Regions from separate parts of the Paraburkholderia sp. RL17-381-BIF-C genome, predicted to be linked through region 2. Evidence: riboswitches for the same ligand, from Rfam matches in the RefSeq annotation. Region 2 holds a riboswitch; the other holds the start of a gene.
What was found. Region 2 has a riboswitch for manganese ahead of P0D70_RS01080 (sodium:calcium antiporter). Riboswitches for the same ligand answer to the same signal wherever they lie in the genome.
Positions count from the first base shown of each region.

Region 1 (10,253 bases), on a different contig from region 2:
GCCTGCTGCGCCTCGGCGCTGCCGCCATTGGCCGCCGACGCATTGAGCAACGCGGACAATGCCGCCGCACGGTCGGTCATGTTGTTCGCCGAGTCGTACTGCGCGGACGCGAGACGCACGGCTTCGGCCGGATCGTCGAGTTCGGCGAGATACGAGAGCGCGAGGTTCTTCAACGCGCGATGACCGGACGCTTCCGGCGTGGCCTCGTATGCGCCCGGCGTGCGATGCTGCTCGTACACCTTGAGCCAGTCGCTCTTGAGCGCAGTGGCGAGACGCTTGCGCACGAACTGCCGCGCGGCATGCACAGCGGCCGGATTCGATTCGGCCATCTGTTCGGCCAGATACGCTTCCGAAGGCAGCATCAATGCCAATTCGCGGAACGACGGCGAGAGCGTTTCGTCGGTCAGCACGCGTGCGAACGCGGCGACCACGGAATCGTCGAGTTGCAGCGGCACGCCCGTGGCGGCGCGTCCGGCGAGTGTGAGCAGTTCGCGCGTGGCGAGCCGCTGGCCGGCTTCCCAACGGTTGAACGGATCGCTGTCGTGCGCCAGCAGGAACGCCAGCTGTTCCGCCGAATAGTCGTATTCGACGATCACCGGTGCAGAGAAATTGCGCAGCAGCGAGGGCAGCGGCTCTTGCGCCACGTTGACGAACGTGAAGGTCTGTTCGGTCTGCGTGAATTCGAGCACGCGCGTGGTCGCGTGGCCGGCCTGCGCTTCGCCTTCCAGTTGCAGCGGCAGGTCGCGGCCGTCCTTGCCGATCAAACCGATCGCGAACGGAATCAGCAGCGGACCCTTTTGCGTTTCGCGCGCGGCCGGCGCACCTTCGCCGTAGCCTTGCGTGAGCGTCACGCTGTAACGTTTCTGCGCGGCGTCGTACTGCGTGCGCACGGACACGCGCGGTGTGCCGGCCTGGCTATACCAGCGCTCGAATTGCGCGAGATCGCGGCCGTTCGCGTCGGCGAGCGCGTGACGGAAATCGTCGCAGGTCACGGCCTGGCCATCATGGCGCTTGAAGTACAGATCCATGCCCTTGCGGAAGCCGTCGCGGCCGAACAGGGTCTGATACATCCGCACGACTTCCGAGCCTTTCTCGTAGACGGTCATCGTGTAGAAGTTGTTGATCTCGACGTAGCTTTCCGGGCGCACCGGGTGCGCCATCGGGCCCGCGTCTTCGGCGAACTGCATCTGACGCAGCACGCGCACGTCTTCGATGCGCTTGGTGGCGCGCGCGGCTTCGTCCGTTGCGCCGCCCGCCATGTCGGCCGAGAACTCCTGGTCGCGGAATACCGTGAGGCCTTCTTTCAGGCTCAACTGGAACCAGTCACGGCACGTCACGCGGTTGCCGGTCCAGTTGTGGAAATACTCGTGGCCGACCACGGCCTCGATGTTCGCGAAGTCGGTGTCGGTTGCCGTTTCGGGATTCGCCAGCACGTACTTCGTGTTGAAGATGTTGAGCCCCTTGTTCTCCATCGCGCCCATGTTGAAGTCGCTCACCGCGACGATCATGAAGCGGTCCAGATCGAGTTCGAGCCCGAAGCGTTCCTCGTCCCAGCGGATCGAATGGATCAGCGAATCCATGGCGTGACGGGTCTTGTCCAGGTCGTGCGGCTCGACCCACACCTGCAGCAGCTTTTCCTTGCCCGAGCCGCTCTTCACGCGTTCTTCCAGCGCGACGAGCTTGCCGGCGACCAGCGCGAACAGGTAACTCGGCTTTCTGAACGGATCTTCCCAGCGCGCGAAGTGGCGGCCGTCCGGCAAATCGCCTTCTTCGAGCAGGTTGCCGTTCGACAGCAACACCGGATAATCGGCCTTGCTGGCGCGCAGCGTGACCGTGAAGGTCGCCATGACGTCCGGGCGGTCGAGGAAGTAAGTGATGCGGCGGAAGCCCTCGGCCTCGCACTGCGTGAAGAAGTTGCCGCCCGACACGTAGAGGCCCGACAGCGTGGTGTTCTCAGCCGGATTGCAAATGCTGGTGAGCGTGAGTTCGAATTGGTCCGGCACATTGTCGAGCAGCAGGCCGTGTTCGTGCGCGTGCGCATTGGTGAACGGCTGGCCGTCGATCGCGGCGCTGACGAACTCCAGCTGTTCGCCCATCAGTTCCAGATGCGCGGCGCGCGACGCCTCCGGATTGCGACGCACGCGCATCGTGTTCCGGACAACCGTGCGTTCGGGAACCAGATCGAACTCCAGTGCGACGGTGTCGATCAGGAAGGCGGGCGGCGCGTAGTCGGCGCGGCGAATCACATTGGGCGTTGCGGTATCGGCCATGGCGTTCTGTAGTGTTGGAACTCGAGTCGGCAGGCGCGCTTCTGGCGTGCGAGCCGGGCATGTCGAGCCATTGTACAAAGCCTCGGCAAATTGTGCGGAGCGAACTTTTTACCGAATCTACTGGTCAGCGTATTATCGGGCGCCCGCGTGATGAAAAAGCCTGCGCGCCTACGGGGCCGGTCATGACGGACAATACAGAGACATTGAGAAGCTTCACGAGGTAGACCATGAAATTCGATCGATGGACCCGCCGCGTCGCGCTGCTGCTAGCCGCGCTGACGGTGCTGCTTTCCGGCTGCACGACCTACGTGACCACTCAGGTCACGGCCTTCTCCGACTGGAGCGGCAACGACGCCACCCGCACCTATGCATTCACGCGCGCCGCGGACCAGCAGAACAATCTCGAACTGAGCACCTACGAGCGGTTTGTCGCGAATGAACTCGCCACGCATGCTTTCCGCCAGGTCGATAGCGGCCAGGCGCGTTATCTGGTCGGACTGTCGTACGGCATCCGTTCGGATATGGTGACGGTCGCGGAGCCGGTGTATTACAACCCCTGGCCCGCGCCGTATTGGGGCCGGCCATTCGATCCTTGGGGTCCGTGGGGACCGTTTCCCACTACGTATGTGAACCAGAGCTATCCGATCTTCACGCATCTGCTGGGCATACGGATCACCGAGCGGGCAACCGGCAAAGAGGTGTACAACGTGACGGCGCGCAATTCGGGAGGCGAGTCGTCGCTCGTGCGGGCCATGCCGTATCTGGCGCGTAGCGCGCTGGCCGATTTTCCGCTCGGTAACGGCGCCGTCCACACGGTGAAGATTCCGCTCGACAAGAACGGCGGCGCATCGAACGAAATCGCCGCTACCGGCGCCGCGCCCGCGGCCGCGCCGGCTCCGGCGTCTGGCGCGAAAGTCATTCAGTAGTTCATGCCGAGTGGCGGCGCGCGGCGGCGCGAAGGCCGGCAGTGAACAAGACAAACGGCCCGGCAGGTCATCCTGCCGGGCCGTTTGTTTGGCTGATGCCAAGCCAAGCCAATTGCGAAGCGCGAAGCGCCCGCCAAGCGCCAGGAACTGCCAGCCGGCCGCACCACGAACACCGACCAGGCGCCGACTGAACGCCGACCTAAGCGCCGACCTAAGCGCCGACCTAAACGCCCACGCCGAACAGCGCCATCGTCCCGAGAATCACGAACATCACCGCCGCGATGCCGTGCACGAGTTTGGTCGGCAGCCGATGCGCGAAACGGTCGCCGAGCAGGATCGCGGGCACGTTGGCGATCATCATGCCGAGCGTGGTGCCCGCCACCACGCCGAAGAAGTCGTGAAAACGCGCGGCGAGGGCCACCGTGGCGATCTGCGTCTTGTCGCCCATTTCCGCGAGAAAGAACGTCACCACGGTCGCGCCGAACACGCCGAAGTGCGTGCGGCTGGTATTGGCCTCGTCGTCGTCGAGCTTGTCCGGAACGAGAATCCACAGCCCCATGCCGATGAACGATACGGCCAGTGCCCAGCGCATGATGGTCGGCGTGAGCAGAGAGCCGAGCCAGGCGCCGAGTGCGCCCGCGCAGGCATGATTGACGAGCGTGGCGACGAGCACGCCGAGAATGATCGGCAGCGGCTTGCGATAGCGTGCCGCGAGGACGAGCGAAAGCAATTGCGTCTTGTCGCCGATCTCGGCGAGCGCGACTGCTCCGGTCGAAATGAGAAAAGCGTGATCCACGTTGTGTCGATTCCCCGGGCCGAGAGATGAACGAGCGACGACCCACGACACGCCGGGCCCTGTTGCGGCGGTGTGTGGATCATCGGTCTCGCCAGGCCAGAGGCTGCGGCTGCCATGGCCGTGCAGGCCAAGTCTGTTGACAGGCGCCCCCGCGAACCACACGTGCGACGCACCCGATGACAGCGGTGCGCACGTGCCGCGAGGCGGCTACTCCCCAATGAGGGACGGAGTATAACAGGCATGGCGCCAGCCGATAATCGACTCCGTCAGCCGCGGACGCCATTGCATCTCCCAAATGGCGGGCTTGAGATAGGGCAGGCGTCGTCGACCGGTTATAAGGTCGGCAGTTGCCGACACGGAAACCTTCCAATCTGAAACATTGTTTAAGAAAGTTAGTTGAAAGTAATGATGTAATTCCGCGAAATGCTTCTGTGCTCGTGTCGACCGCAACCCGTGTCGCGAGCGGCTTTTGCACCTGGCCGCGCAACCGGAAATCGCGCCGCAGGCGCGCGCAACGGGTTTTTGGCGGGGCGTCGCTCGATAGATACGGATACAGATGGATACGTCTTTTGTGGCTGATTTATCCCAGAATATTCAGTATGATTCGGCGACCTTAGGGCGCCTGAGGCCATCCTCCAGACAAATCGGCGAGGGTGCCTAAATAAACGGGGCCATGTGCCGTTAAATCGCTGAACCCTATATAAGATCAGACGATTGGATCGACCCCGGCTGGAGATTGCCGGTCCGCGCGGCGCGTACACGCTGTGACGGTGCCGTATTCCGTCAGGCGCTTCAGCCTCTCCTCGCTTCTACGCGCGAACACCGATATGCCCGATCTGCACTGGACCGTTCCGGTCGCTCGCTGGTCTAGCTGGCCTGCTGCCGCATCTGCCGCACCCGATATCGGCTTCATCGAGCCGATCGTGCGGCGCCGTCTGAGCACTCTGTCCAGAGTGGCGCTGAAGGTGGCGCACGACTGTGTCGCCCAGAACGCTGCGCGGGTCGTTTTCGCGTCGCGCCACGGCGAACTGCGTCGCACCACGGATATCCTGCGCGCCATTAGTGCGGGCGAGCCGGTGTCGCCTACCGCTTTCAGCCTGTCGGTGCTCAATGCCATGACCGGCGTGTTCGGTATTGCGCGTGGCGACCGGTCGGCAGCGAGTGCGATTTCGGCCGGCGCGGAAACGCTCGGTTACGCGCTGCTGGAAGCGCACGCACAGTACGCCACCCAGCCGGATTCGCCGATGCTGCTGGTCTATGCGGACGAACCGGCCGACCCGGCTTACGGCACGATCGAAGACGAAGTGCCGGGCGGCGCGATCGCGATCCTGCTCGATAGCGAAACGGTGACGGGCGAATTGGCGTGTGTCGTTTCCCGCGCTGATCTGCGGGAATCCCCGCCGGTGAGTCAAACCACCGCGGCCGAAGGCCGAGTGGGCGAGCGGGAATCCGCGCCGGCGAGCGAACCTGCGGCAAGCGAGGGCAACTCGCCGACCGTTTTCGCGACCCAGAGCCAGGCCGTGCAGCACTGTCTGGAAACCGGCCTGCCCGCCGCGTGGCAAGGCGCCTGCGCCACGTGGCATTGGAGTTGGCATGATCGCGCGGCTTGATTATTGCTGGCGATTCTGCGCGACCGGCATGGCCTTCGTGATGTTCGGCGTATGCGGCGTGCTGTTCTCGGTGGTGGTGTTTCCGCTTGCGTGGGTGTGGCCGCACCGTGCATCGCGCCAGTTCGCGGTGACGAGCGTGATTCACTGGTTTTTCCGCGCGCTGGTCGCGGTGTTGCAGCGCATCGGCGTGATGGAACTCGAAGTGTCGGGCGTGCAGGCGTTGCGCGCAGAGGGGCCGGCGATCGTGGTCGCCAACCACCCGACTTATCTCGACGTGATGGTGCTCCTGTCGCTCACGCCGCATGCCTGCTGCGTGGTGAAAAACGCGCACTGGAGCAACCCGTGTTTCTGGGGCATCGTGCGTTCGGCGGAGTACGTCAGCAATGCCGACCCCGCGGAGCTCGTCGAGGCCGGCGCGAAGCAGCTGGCCGCAGGCTATACGATGATCATTTTCCCGGAAGGCACGCGCAGTCCCGGGCCGAACCGGCTGCACGCTTTTTCGCGCGGTTTCGCGCACATGGCGCTGAAAGTCGGCGCTCCCATCGTCCCGGTGCTGATGGATTGCGACCCGCCCGCATTCACCAAGCAGATGCGCTGGTACGACGTGCCGGCACGCGCGTTCAGAATGCGCGTGAACGTGCTCGAGCCGCTCGGCCTCGATCAGCTCGCGGCCCATGACACTCCACCGGCTCTCGCGGCGCGCAGCGTGACGAGCGCCGTCGAAGCACACATTACTCAGCACCTGTTCGATTATGGATTCTTTAAAACTGGAAATTAAACAGCTTCTGATCGAAGCGCTCGATCTGGAAGACCTGAGCCCGGCCGATATCGACGACGATGCACCGTTGTTCGATACCGACGGCATCGGTCTCGATTCGATCGACGCGCTCGAAATCGGCATCGTGCTGCGCAAACAATACCAACTGACCATCGCAGCGAACGACGAACGCACGCGCGAACACTTCCGCTCGATCAGCACGCTGGCCGCGCTGGTGGCGAGCCAACGCGAAGCGACGCACGCTGTGAACGAAACAACCAGAAAGGGGGAGTAAATCGTGTCCGAGGCAGAGATTCTGGAGCGCATCCGCGCTATCTTCAAAGAGAACTTCGCGATCGAGCCCGAGCGTGTCACGCCCGAAGCGCATCTGTTCGAGGACCTCGATCTCGACAGCATCGACGCTGTCGACCTCGCGATCAAACTGCAGGAAATGACCGGACGCCGCATCAAGCCGGAAGAGTTCAAGTCGGTGCGCACCGTCGGCGACGTGATCGGCGCGGTCGAGTCCCTGCTCGCGGCACAAGGCTGATGTCCGTCGCGCGCTCGCGAACGCAAGCGGCGGCGCGGCGGGCCGACGAAGCCTCGCCCGGCGCCGGGCGCCACTTCGGCAAAACCGTCGTGCAGGTGCTGTTGAAGCTCGCGTACCCCGCGCTGATCCTGTGCGCGTGGCGCTGGGACACGCCGCGCTACGTCGGCTGCATGCTGTTTGCGATTCTCTGGCTGCAGCGCTGGGCCGGTAGCGGCCCGGTCGCGACTTCGCTGCGGCGGCTCTCCACGATCGACTGGAGCGTGGTCGGTCTGCTGAGCTGTGCGTCGGCGGCGATCGTGCTGACCAATAGCGAATTGCTGTTGCGTCTGTATCCGTCGCTCGTCAATCTGGGCCTGTTGATCGCGTTTGGCGCGACGCTCGTGCGCGGGCCGTCCATGATCGAAAAATTCGCGCGCCTCGGCAATCCGGATCTGCCACCGGGCGCGGTGCACCATACGCGGCGCGTGACACAGGTGTGGTGTGCGTTCTTCGTGCTGAACGGCGTGTTTTCCGCCTATACCGCGCTGTATTGGAGCCGTGCGAACTGGTCGCTGTATAACGGAGCGATTGCTTATGGGCTGATCGGCGTGCTGCTGGTGGCCGAGGTGATCTGGCGTTACCTGGTCGTGCTGCCGCGTGCCGCGCGTTCGGAGGCGGCATGATCGCGTTGCATGATCTGTTGTCGGTGGTTCATGAGAGCGCCGCGTTGCAGGTGCCCGTATGCCGCGATGGCGCCAAGGTTTTCGATCGCGCGGCGTTTCGCGCGCGCGTCGCCGTGTTGATCGCGCTCGTGCAAACGCAGGGCGCGCAACGCTACGCACTCTGTATCGACGATCCGTTCGATTTCGCCTGCGCGCTTTTCGCGCTGCTCGCGTGCGGCAAGGAGCCGGTGATTCCGGCCAACTCGACGCCAGGCTATCTCGCCGATCTCGCCGATGCGTACGACGTGGTGCTGACGGACGCGGATTTGCCGCTGTTCGAGCTTTTGGCCGGAGCCAACCTCGGTGTCAACGCCGAAGCTGAAGTCGACACCGACCTCGATACGTTGGCCCGCGTCAATGCAGCCGCGGCGGAGCACGCCGGAGTCGCCACTGACACTGGCATTGGAAACGCCCAGGCAGCCTCAGAGCACGCCGCAGCCGCTACCGGCACTGCAAACGCCCAGGCAGCCTCGGCGCACACGTCTCGCGCCGCTCTCACGATCGACCCGCAAGCCCCGCTCACGCTCTACACCTCCGGCAGCAGCGGCCGCCCCAAGCCGATCCGCAAGACGCTCGCGCAGTTCAACGCCGAAGTGCACACGCTGGAACAGCAGTGGGGCGCGTTGATCGGCGACGCGACGATGCTCGCGAGCGTGCCCCATCACCACATTTACGGTTTGCTATTTCGCGTGTTGTGGCCGCTTGCTGCCGGCCGCGCGTTCGACCGTGCGATCAGCATCGAGCCGTTGCATCTGCAAACGCAGATCGAACAATGCGGCGCGGCGGTGATCGTCTCGACACCGGCGCAATTGTCTCGCTGGCCCGCCTTGCCTGGCTTCGCGGACTTGACGCCGGCGCCGCGCGCGGTCTTTTCATCGGGCGGCCCGCTGGCGTTTGAAGCCGCGCAGGAATATGCCGCGGCTTATGGCGCCGCGCCGCTCGAAGTCTACGGCAGCACGGAAACCGGTGGCATAGCGTGGCGGCGCCAGGATCAGACAGATGCCTGGCAACCGCTAGCCGGCATCGCAGTGCGCCGCGACGAAGACGGTGCGCTGAACGTCCGCTCACCGCATCTCGATCACGCCGGCTGGCATCGTACCGACGACAGGATCGCCTTCGACGCCGATGGCCGTTTCCGTCTGCAAGGCCGGCTCGACCGCGTGCTCAAGCTCGACGGCAAGCGCGTGTCGTTGCCGGAACTGGAAGCGCGCCTCGCGCTGCATCCGTATGTGGCGCAAGCGGCGATCGTGCCGCTCGCCGGCGCCTCGCGCGAGCGCGTCGGCGCCGTCGTAGCGCTGACGGAAGCGGGCGGTGCGGCGCTGCGCGACGAAGGCCGCGTGGCGCTCGCCAAGATCCTGCGCCGACATCTCGCCGAATACTTCGACGTGGTGGTGCTGCCGCGCCACTGGCGTTTTCGGGTCACGCTGCCGTTCGACGCGCGCGGCAAACTGCCGGTGGCCGCCGTGGCGGCCGCGTTCGAACCGCGTAGCGAAGGCGTCGAGGTGCTGGCCGAAGCGCGCAGCGGCGACACACTGCATTACGAGTTGCGCGTGCCGCCCACGCTCGCGCATTTCGCCGGCCACTTTCCCGGCCTGCCGATTCTGCCCGGCGTCGTTCAGGTCGACTGGGCCGTGCGCCTCGCCGCCGACCACTTGCCGGCCGTGCGGGCGGTGGCATCGATCGACCGTCTGAAGTTCATGGCGCCGGTTTCTCCAGGCGCTGTGCTCGCGCTCACGCTCGCTCACGACGCGGCTCGTCGGCGCCTGCAGTTTGCATACCGCGCGAACGGTCGCGAATGCGCGTCTGGTGTGATCGTCTACGGGGCGCCGGCGTGATGACCTTCTCCCCATGCATCGTCATTCCGATCTACAACCATAAGGACGCGATCGGCGCGACCGTCGCTCATCTCGCGGTTCACGGCCTGCCGTTTTTCGTCGTCGACGACGGTAGCGACGAGGCCACCCAGCAAGTGCTCGCCGCGCTCGCGCAGCAATACGCGGGGCGGTTCACGCTGCTGCGGCTGCCGGTCAACGGCGGCAAGGGCGCGGCGGTGATGGCGGGGCTGCGCGCCGCGCGCGAGGCCGGCTACACGCACGCGCTGCAGATCGACGCCGACGGCCAGCACGACGCGACCGACGTGCCCCGTTTCATCGAGGCTGCGCGCGCCGATCCGGGCGCGGTGATTCTCGGCCGGCCAATCTATGACGAGAGCGTGCCGAAAGCGCGTCTCTACGGCCGTTATCTCACGCATGTGTGGGTGTGGATCGAAACGCTTTCGCTGACCATCCGCGATTCGATGTGCGGCTTTCGGCTCTATCCGCTGGCGCTGGCCTGCAATCTGATCGACAGCGTGCGGCTGCCCACGCGCATGGACTTCGACATCGAGATCCTCGTGCGTCTGTACTGGCGGCGCGCCGCGTTCCGTTCGATTCCGACGCGCGTCACCTACGCGAGCGACGGCGTCTCGCATTTCGACGTGCTGTGGGACAACGTGCGCATCAGCCGCAGCCATACGCGGCTCGTGTGCGGCATGCTGTGGCGTCTGCCGGTGCTGCTCGCGCACAAGCTGATGCCGCGTCGCGCGGCACTTGCGGATGGGCAGTGCAAAGAAAATGACCAGGACTGGTGGCGTATCGCCGAACG
Region 1 is NZ_JARESX010000024.1:70,863-81,115, reverse strand. It holds gene pepN (aminopeptidase N) at 1-2,270, opposite strand, end outside; gene P0D70_RS16950 (DUF4136 domain-containing protein) at 2,498-3,196, shown strand; gene P0D70_RS16945 (TMEM165/GDT1 family protein) at 3,420-3,992, opposite strand; yybP-ykoY riboswitch at 4,004-4,220, opposite strand; gene P0D70_RS16940 (beta-ketoacyl synthase chain length factor) at 4,820-5,602, shown strand; gene P0D70_RS16935 (lysophospholipid acyltransferase family protein) at 5,586-6,380, shown strand; gene P0D70_RS16930 (phosphopantetheine-binding protein) at 6,355-6,654, shown strand; gene P0D70_RS16925 (acyl carrier protein) at 6,658-6,909, shown strand; gene P0D70_RS16920 (COG4648 family protein) at 6,909-7,571, shown strand; gene P0D70_RS16915 (ApeI family dehydratase) at 7,568-9,445, shown strand; gene P0D70_RS16910 (glycosyltransferase family 2 protein) at 9,445-10,253, shown strand, end outside.
Region 1: linked by a shared signal. The riboswitch ahead of P0D70_RS16945 (TMEM165/GDT1 family protein) and the one ahead of P0D70_RS01080 (sodium:calcium antiporter) in region 2 are both predicted to bind manganese.

Region 2 (10,253 bases):
ATTGCAGGCCGGCATTATCTCCCGAGCGTATCTGGACGGCTGTTTCGAGTTGGGCCGCGTTTATCCTGATTTGTGCTCGAGCGTGTACGCAATATGCCAGCGCGAGATGGAGCGCTGATCGGGACGCTAGAGTCCAGTTTGCGTCTGCCTGAGCCGGCGGCCCGATCTTCGGTGGTGCGCTGCCGCGCGGCCGCCGGCCGTCATAGCCGCGCTCTTGCCGATAGATGTTACGGCGGAAGCGGACGCATCGCGGCCCCCAAGCGACCACACAGTCTTTCCTTGCCATTCAAGCAAGCGACGGGCGCAACGCTTCCGGCAACTCACGTCTCACGCTCGACTCACCGCGCGCGTCACTGAAAAGTCGCGTTGACCGACAGTTGTACCGCATTGCCCTTCGGCCGGTTGCTCGTGTTGAACTCATTGACCCACCGCAGGGCCGCCGACACGGGGGTTTTCTGGATCTTGCCCGACCACGTGACCATCGGCCCGAGGCCGACGGAATGCCCCTGGCTGCCGCCGACGAGGTCTGCGATACCGCCGCTGTCATTGCCGATCTGCTGAATGTAGCCGCCCACCACGCCGACGCCCCAGCCATTGCTGAAGCGCTTGAGCGCAAGTAGATCGAGCACGCTGACCGGCGCGTTGTGATAGTGGGTGTCGTTATTGGGTGTGTAGAACTCGAGACCATAGTTCAACGACAATTCGATGTTCTCTTTCGGAAGCAGCTTCGTATAGGCGATCGTCGGCGTGAAGGTCCACGTGTTCTGCCCGGCATTGGCCAGCCGGTTGGGGTTGTATGCGCCAGTCGGCGCATAGATCTGCACGCTCAGCGCGACATGGTCTGTCTTCGTTAAGTGATAACCGGCGATGACCGGCGTGAAGAAGAAATCGGCGAATTGCGTGCCGTGGTCGTTCGGCAAGCGGCCATGGAACGACGAGATGTCGGTGTACTGGACCGGCACGCCGAACGAGGACGCGAAGTTCCAGCCACCCACGGTGATACCCCACGTCTTGACCGCAGCGAGGATGGTGTACTCGGCCGTCGCGTTGACGCCGGCCGTGACCTGCCCGGCGATCGGAATCGATTTGCTCGCGCCTAGCGACCCTTCGTAATAGATCGTGGCGGCGGACACGATCCAGTCGTTGGTGGGCGGCACGACACCGCCGTACGGCGTCACCTGCATGCCGGTAATGGGCCGGCCTATACCGCCTTCAGTCGCCCACGCCGTTTGGCAGAGACTCACACCGGCAGTGGTCAGAAGCGCGCCTTTGCACAGCCGGGTGACGAGCTGCCTCGTCGCGAAGAAACGGTTAGGTTGACTCATGATCGTCCTCATCAAATAGAAGTTCGGCATTCTCACTCCAGCCGAACCGCATCCGCACCGTCTGCGTCGCCAAGCCGCACGCGCGCGGGTGCGACCTTGTGTCGGCCTTGTGTCGGCCTTCGCACGCGATTGACGGCGGCGTCCAGTTTTCATCGAGCATGGCTTGCCGCGACCCGTAGGCGCGCAAGTACAGGGAGAACTTCGCAACAGCCGGCACCGGCGACGCATTGGCGAAACTGTCTTCGCGGGCCTCGCGTCTCGCACGTGGAGCGAGAGCAGGCCGTTTGCGTTGAAATTCGAGTTTTTGATCGGCTTGCCGGGGCGCGTAGCGGTTATGTGCGTTGAGTGAAGAAAAGTAATGCCAGTTGTATAACGTCAGCGACCGGGTGCCTTTCTCAGACGGCGGCCGATCTCCATGGAAGCTCGCAGTGTAGCGCCCGCCGCCGTCGCGAAATGGGCCCGATGCGTCGGTGTCCGAATAAAAACAGTTTGTCTTTCTCACGCTGTTGACAAAGCTGTTCGACTTCTCTATCAGCGTTTGGATACGCTGGTCGATGTCAAAGACAGCGCCGCTCCTGATCGTACGGCGATTCCCCGGCAAGACATCGCTTAGACCGTCAAGGTTCGTCTTCTTACGTTCGCTCGAATCGGCCCGCATGCCGACCGGCGAGAACACGGACACGAACGCGCATACCGTATCCTCCCCAAACACGCACCTATAACCCATTATCGGGCCTCGTCTATGGGCGCTCTTATCGCCGAGCGCCTGCCTTTGCCTACGCGAAACCGTTTCAGAGGCGTGGTGGCTTTCGCGTGTCCGATTTAAATCGAATTCATTATTTCGCGCGTGTTCATGCGGCCGAGAAATCGGCAAGCAGATGCCAATCCACGCGGATAAAGCATGCTATGTCACTCGAACAATTGGGAATGGCAGTGCGACGGAATACAGGGCTTGCATGAGCGCTCCTTGAAAACGAGAAACGCCGCATCAAACGAAGCATGCGGAAAGTGGACGAATCACCACGCTGGCATCGTTGGCAATACTAGCAACGTTTCCGGCAATTTCAGAGATAAATTTGTAACGCAGCCGAAGGGCTAGGCGAAGCGGGGAGTCGTCCGGCTTGCTGATTTATTCAATGGATATTCGTACGGGAGGAGCGGGCTCCGCTGTCCCGCCGAAAAAATCTCGCAAGGGCTGCAATAAGCGCCTTAGCCCATTAGACTGGCGCTCGCTCCAGATTCGACCCACCGTTTTCGATGAGGCTTTCATGATTCGCTCGCTGCACCGGTACTGCATTGCCTTCACCGTCGTACTTCTCTCCGCTTGCTCCGTCACGCCGCGCCAGGATAACGGCGAATCGCAGGCCGGCGCAGCGACGGCCGCGACGTTGGCATCATGGAACGACACCAGGGCCAAGCGCTCGATCGTCGATTTCGTCACGCTCGTGACGACACCGGAGTCCAAGGACTTCATCCCGCGCGCCGACCGTATTGCCGTGTTCGATAACGACGGCACACTGTGGCCCGAGCAGCCGGCCTCCGTGCAACTGGTGTTCGCGCTGCAACGTGTGAAGACGTTGGCCGGACGGCATCCGGAGTGGAAGCGCCAGGAGCCGTTCCGCTCGATCCTCAAAGGCAACCTCAGGAATGTGGCGGCAAGCGGCGACGCCGGCTCGATGCGGCTACTGGCCACGGCGCACGCAGGCATGACGAGCGAACAGTTCGCCGCGCTCGTGCACGAATGGTTCGATTCATCGAGCGACCCGCGCTTCAACCGTCCTTATGCCGATCTCGCGTATCAGCCCATGCTCGAATTGCTTGCCTATCTGCGCGCGAACGGCTTCAAAACTTATCTGGTGACGGGCGGCGATGTCGAGTTCGTCCGCGAGGTGGCTCAGCGCATGTATGGCATTCCGCCGGAGCAGGTGATCGGCAGCACCGTCAAATACCGGTACAGCCAGACCAACGGCGCAATTTCGCTGACGCGCCTCGCGCAAGTCGACACGCTGGTCGACGGCGCGGCCAAACCGCTTGCCATCGATCGCGTGATCGGCCGACGTCCGGTGATCGCGTTCGGTAACGCGGATGGCGACGCGCCGATGCTCGAATGGACTTCGGCAGGTGACGGCCCGCGCCTTGCCGCGCTCGTGCATCACACGGATGCGGAACGCGAATACCAGTATGACCGCGCGTCGAAGAGTGGCAAGCTCGACAAGGGTCTCGACGAGGCCGGCGCAAAGGGCTGGCTCGTCGTCGACATGAAAGACGACTGGAACACCGTGTTCAAGCCCGCCAGCGCAACGACATCAGCAGCAGCGAGCGCGCCGGCCCATTGAGCGTGAAGCGAGAAAAGCCGCCGGTGCGCGGCCTTTCCTGATTGCTTCACCTGCCGCTCGTTGACGCATTGAGCCGCGCGGCTAGCGCGTCAGCGTAATGGCCAGATACGTGACGTACAGCACCCCGCAAACCAGCAACGCCCATACCGGCACGCCGCGCTCGCGCACATTGATGCGCAGCCATGCCGCCGCGGCGAGCGTGATCACGATGCCGGTCACCACTTCGATGCGCGGCGTCCATGGTGTCAGCAGAATGCCGATCGCGGGCAGCAAGGTGCCCTGGAACACCATTGCACCGGTGATATTGCCGAACGCCAGCGTGTCTTTGCCGCGGCGAATCCACAGAATGCTGTTGACCTTCTCCGGCAGTTCGGTGGCGATCGGAATGATCAGCAGCGAGAGCAGCAGCGGCGACACGCCGAGCGCCTGCGAGACGCCGCGCACCCCGTGGATGAAGCCCTCCGCGCCCCACACCAGCAACGCGACGGCCAGCGCCAGCTGCACCACGATCGTGGCCATGTTGGTCGGCACGCCGAGGCGCGAGATCAGCATCTTGCCCGGCGCTTCGGTGCCGTGACCGGCATCGACCAGATCATTCGACGCGCGGAAGGTCATCACCACATAGGTGACATACACGCCGACCAGCGCCACGCTGAAGAGCGCGCGCACGAGCATCCGCTCGTGCGGCACGTACATCGCCGCGGCGGCCAGCACGAACGCGCATAGGAAATAGTTGAGGTCGCGCGTGAAGCCCGAGCGCTCCGGCGCGACCCAGCCGCTAGCGCCGCGCGAGCCGAGGATCGCGAGCGTCATCAGAAAAGTGGAGAGGGTGGAAAGCATTAGCGGCGCGCCGAGAATTGCGCCGACGCCGATCTCCTGATTGACCGCACTATCAGTCGTGCCGCCGGCGATCGCCAGCAACGGCACGAGAGTCTCGGGCAGAGCGGTGCCGACGGCGGCGAACAGCGAACCTGTCACGCCTTCGGAAATCTTGAGACGTTCGCCCAGGTGCTCGAGCGCGTTGGTGAAGAGTTCGGCCGCCAGCAGAATGACGACCAGCATGACTGCGAGTTCGAGCAGGAGACTGGTCATGCGCGTTTCCCTTCAAGCATGGAGAGGCAGCGGCGCGGCGGACGGCCAAGCGGGAAGACTGGCAGGGCAAAACGAGGTATCACGGGACAACTCCGCGGTCGGACGTAGATGACAAACCAATGACGCACCGCCACCCGTCCGACCAGAACGAGGCAGTACGTCAATGGTCTCGCCAAACCGACCCGGTCGAACGCGCCATGACCGAAAGGCCAAGTATGTTGACGCGCTCTCCTTCAATGGATGAAGGAAGGCTACTCCCCAGTGACCGGGGGATTCTAACGGCAGGGGACGCTTTCAACAACCTTGTTGCAGCGAGAGGGGGGGTGGCGTGGCGCGGCACCTCGGAGCCTCGCTCGTTCGGCGCGGCTTTGCGGCAAGAGCGCAGGAAATGCGATGTTCGATGGATTTGCCGCCCGGCCACGAGCCGAACGGGTTAATTGAAGTGATACTGCAGTCCGATTGTGAAACTGTTATTCGTTCTTTTTGTGCCGTCGCAATTGCCGGTGTCGGTTGTCCATTCGCCTACCGCGCTTACGTGTTTGGCAAATTTATATTCGACACCCAAACCCCAATGGAAGCGCGTGTCCGGATCGTCGCCAGTAAACCCAATGCGGACATAAGGCAGAATCTGGTTGAACGGCATGCCGAATTTCGCATCGATTCCGGCGTCTTTATAGGTTGTCGAGCCGTGATGTAAATCAGCAAAAGCCTCGGCGCCCACTATGAACCGTTCGACGTCGAAGTTATATCCAGCCGTGAAACCCGGAAAAACCGTAGTGTGCGATGGCTTGTTGATGACGCCGGAAGCATCGGAATTATTCACACCCACCTTGAAGCCCAGATAGGGACCGGCAAATTGGCTTGCCACCGTGACAGGCGGAACCGATTGCGCGTGCACGAGATTGGATAGCATCGTGATCGATGCGATTAAAATCAACCGGGCTATTTTGTACATGACCTGCAAAATAAAACAATGGGCGCGCGGATGGCTTCGCAATGCCTTTATTAATTAGGGAAGCGATTGTTGAATTACCGCTTATGGAACATCCACGCGTTATACGATTTGGATGGTCAACGCATGCTAATTAAACGGATAGGCTGGGGCAATTGGAAATTTCAGAAGACGGACGTTTATATGTCTGAATCTGAATTGACGAACAGTAAGCTACAGAGATCTTGGGATAATTCTGTCGACGCGGATGAGATCGTGGACGGCCGGCAGTGAGCGTATCTGTGGCTTATGTGCGGCTTATCGGCGGGATTGCGGCGCCCGGAAGACATCGCAAGACGGTGGAAAAACAAAAAGGGCTTGGCGCACACAGCGCAAGCCCTTGATCGAGATCGACTCTTTATGGTGCGCCCGGCTGGGATCGAACCAGCAACCCCTGCCTTCGGAGGGCAGTACTCTATCCATTGAGCTACGGGCGCTTCACCACGAAAGCGCGGCAACCGGAATGGATGCGACGCCAAAGCGAGACCGAAAGGATACCCGGTTTCAGCCATACCGTCCACCGGAGGGCCTGAATGGCGGCACCCGGCGCCTTCCGGCCGACCCTCGCGATGCGGGTAAACGCCTGCTGAACAGCTCGCCGCGCCCCTCGCCGCCGTCGAAATCTTGCGTCTATAATCGTCCGTGGCTGATTTGAGAACAAGAAGTTGCCGTCACGCTGTACCGCTCACATACCCACGGAGACGAGACAAGCATGAGCGAAGCACCACACGGAGCCCCGATCAAAACCCCCGGGCAGCTCGTCGCTGCGATCATTGCCAGTTTTGCGGTACCGATCGTCATCATCGTGCTGCTGGCCGTCTACGTCGATAACTCGACGCGCACCGGCGCCGGCACCGACTCTCTCTCCGAAGCCGAGGTCACCGCCCGCATCAAGCCATTCGCCCAGGTCGACATTCGCGACGCCAATGCGCCGCGCGTCTACAAGACCGGCGAAGAAGTCTACAAAGCCGTTTGCTCCGCTTGCCACGCATCGGGTGCGGCGGGCGCGCCGAAATTCACCAATACCGCCGACTGGGCGCCGCGCATCGCGCAGGGCTTCGACACGCTGCTGCACACGGCGCTCGCCGGCAAAGGCGCAATGCCGCCGCGCGGCGGCACCAGCCCGGACGACTACAGCGACTTCGAAATCGCACGCGCTGTCACCTATATGGCGAACAACTCCGGCGCGAGCTTCCCTGAACCGGCTCAGCCGGCGGCAGGCGCCGCGGCGGCATCCGGTGCAGCAGCAGCAGCAGCAGCGGCTCCGGCCGGCGCTTCTGACGCAGGCGCGGCCCAAGCCGCCGCGGCCATGGCCGCGATGGCCAGCGTGCCGCAAGCGGCCGCACCGGCAGCAGGCGGCACGCAAAGCGCGGATGCCTCGCAAGCCGGCAAGGCGTTGTATCAGCAAGTCTGTCAGGCCTGTCACGCGGCAGGCGTACTGAACGCACCGAAGTACGGCGACAAGGACGCCTGGGCGCCACGTCTGAAAGAACCCATGGACACGGTCTATAACTACGCGCTGCACGGCAAGGGCGCGATGCCCGCGAAAGGCGGCTCGAATGCCTCGGACGCGGACGTGAAGGCCGCCGTCGACTACATGGTCAGCGCGGTGAAGTAAGACGAACGACGGCGTCTGCCAGGTCGTAAAAAATCCCTGCCCACGGTGACGCGGTGCAGGGATTTTTTTATCGGCCATCGCTGAAGCGCGCTACCCAGGTGCCCGATTTCGACACTCACTCACGCGCGCTGAACGCGCGTCTTTTGCCTCGGTATTCGCGACACTCCCTCAAGGCTTCTGCAACAGCGCCTTCAAACTGGCAAGCCGGTCTTTCGGCGACATAGGCGCTTCTTCGGGCGTCGGCGGGGGAGCGTCGTCGAGCAACATTTCGGGAATGAAGCGCGACGGCTCGCACACCACCGTTTCTCGCGCGCGCTTGCGCTTCTTGCACCAGTTCAGATGCAAACTGCGCTGCGCACGCGTGATCGCGACGTACATCAGCCGGCGCTCTTCTTCGATGCGCGCGTCGTCGATCGGCTCGTCGTCGGGACCGCCGCGATGCGGCATGATGCCTTCTTCGACACCAACCAGAAACACGTGCGGATACTCCAGGCCCTTCGACGCATGCACCGTTGAGAGCCGCACCGCGTCGGGATCTTCCTCGCGGCCTTCGAGCATCGACATGAGCGCGACGGTCTGGATCAGACCGAGCAGATTCTTGCCAGTGTCGCCGAGACCGTCGGCGGTGTCGTAGCCGGTGGCTTCGTCGGCCGCGGCGCCCGTCGGCTCAGCCTTGGTGCCTTTGCGCTTCAGCCACTCCATGAACTCAAGCACGTTCTGCCACTTGGACTGCGCCTGACGTTCGTCGAACGCGTCGTACAGATAGGCTTCGTAGTGGATGGCGTCCATCAGTTCGTCGAGCAGCGTGCCGGCGGCGTCTTTCTCGGCGCGGTCGGTGAGGCGCTGCATGAAGTCGCAGAACACGCGCATCGGTTCGATCTGCCGCGGCGACAGACGCGCCTCGATGCCGCCCATGTACACCGCTTCGAACAGCGACACCTTGGCCTGTCCTGCGAACGAGCCGAGCGCCTCGAGCGTGGTATTGCCGACGCCGCGGCGCGGCGTGGTGATCGCGCGGATGAACGCCGGGTCGTCGTTCGCGTTGGCGATCAGACGCAGATAGGCGCAGATGTCCTTGATCTCGGCCTTGTCGAAGAACGATTGGCCGCCGGACAGCACATACGGAATCCGCTCACGCCGCAACACCTGTTCGAAGATGCGCGCCTGGAAATTGCCGCGATACAGGATCGCGTAGTCGCGGAAATTCGCGCGCCGCTCGAACTTGTGCGCCGACAAACGGAACACCACGGACTCGGCCTCGTGTTCTTCGTCGTTGCACGGCGTGACGGTGATCGTGTCGCCCATGCCGTGTTCGGACCACAGCTTCTTTTCGAACAGCTTTGGATTGTTCGCGATCACGTTGTTCGCGGCCGTCAGAATCCGCACCGTCGAGCGGTAGTTCTGCTCCAGCTTGATCAGATGCAGCTTCGGAAAATCCTTGCTCAGCTGCCCGAGATTTTCGAGCGTCGCGCCGCGCCAGCCGTAAATGGCCTGATCGTCGTCGCCGACCGCCGTGAACGCCGCGCGCTTGCCGGCCAGCAGTTTCACCAGTTCATACTGACAGGCGTTGGTGTCCTGATACTCGTCGATCAGCAGATAGCGCAGCTTGTTCTGCCAGCGGTCGCGCACCTGTTCGTTCTTCTCGAACAGTTCGGCGGGCAGGCGGATCAGATCGTCGAAATCCACCGCCTGATAGGCATGCAGCGTCGCCACGTAATTGCGATAGACGATCGCGGCCTGATGCTCGTCCTCGTTCGCGGCAATGGCGATCGCCTGCTCGGGCATGATCATGCCGTTCTTCCACAGCGAGATGATCGACTGGATCTTGCGGATGAAACCCTTGTCCGTCGAGCCGACCTGTTCCTGGATCATGCCGAAGCAGTCGTCCGAATCCATGATCGAGAACTGCGGCTTCAGGCCGACGTGTTCCGCTTCCTGCCGCAGAATCTGCACACCGAGCGAGTGGAAGGTGCAGACCGTCAACTGGTTGACGGGCACTTTGCGGCCTTCCTTGCCGGGCGTGGTGAGCGTCTTGCCCTCGAGCAGCTTGCCCACGCGCTCGCGCATTTCCAGCGCGGCCTTGTTCGTAAACGTGACGGCGGCGATATGGCGCGGCTCGAAGCCCTTGGCCTCGATCAGATGCGCGATTTTCTGCGTGATCACGCGCGTCTTGCCGCTGCCTGCGCCGGCGAGCACGAGACACGGACCGTCGAGATAACGGACCGCTTCATTTTGAGCGGGGTTCAGGCCTGCGGACATCGTCTGTGGATGGGTGATGCGGTTAAAGCGGCGGTTGAGGGCGCGGTGGCGAAACGCCGGCCGAAGGCCCGGGGGCATGCTGCGCGGCGCCGTGCCGGAACAGGCGCCCCGCACGGTGCGGAGGGTGTTCTGGCCCGCTTCGCAAACGCGCAAGAGGAGCGATGTTAACACGGATGTACGCAACCGATGCCCGCGCCCCATGACGGCCGCCAGTACCACCACGACGCTGACGATCCACCTTCAGGACATGCCACAATTGCGGTGGTGCGCGCCGCCGCCACGGTGGCAAAGCGGCGCGCCGTTTTTGCAGGAAGACACGCATGTCCGCATCGCTGAAGATTGGATTGATGGGTTACGGTTTCGCCGGCGCGACCTTTCACGCGCCGGTAATCGCGCACTGCGGCCGCGCGAGCGTTGCGGCCATCGCCACGAGCCAGCCCGAGCGCGCGCTCGCCGACTATCCGCACACGAAGGTGGTGGCCGACCTCGACGCGCTGCTCGCGCTCGACGACATCGACTGCGTCGTGATCGCCACGCCGAACGACACGCACTTCGAGCTGGCGCGGCGCACGCTGGAAGCGGGCAAACACGTGGTGGTCGACAAGCCGGTCACGCTGAATGCCGCCGACGCC
Region 2 is NZ_JARESX010000001.1:224,308-234,560, forward strand. It holds gene P0D70_RS01060 (class I SAM-dependent methyltransferase) at 1-118, shown strand, start outside; gene P0D70_RS01065 (SphA family protein) at 351-1,325, opposite strand; gene P0D70_RS01070 (DUF1214 domain-containing protein) at 1,312-2,007, opposite strand; gene P0D70_RS01075 (HAD family hydrolase) at 2,594-3,661, shown strand; gene P0D70_RS01080 (sodium:calcium antiporter) at 3,743-4,753, opposite strand; yybP-ykoY riboswitch at 4,850-5,025, opposite strand; gene P0D70_RS01085 (outer membrane protein) at 5,187-5,708, opposite strand; tRNA gene P0D70_RS01090 (tRNA-Arg) at 6,106-6,181, opposite strand; gene P0D70_RS01095 (c-type cytochrome) at 6,457-7,362, shown strand; gene P0D70_RS01100 (UvrD-helicase domain-containing protein) at 7,531-9,621, opposite strand; gene P0D70_RS01105 (oxidoreductase) at 9,942-10,253, shown strand, end outside.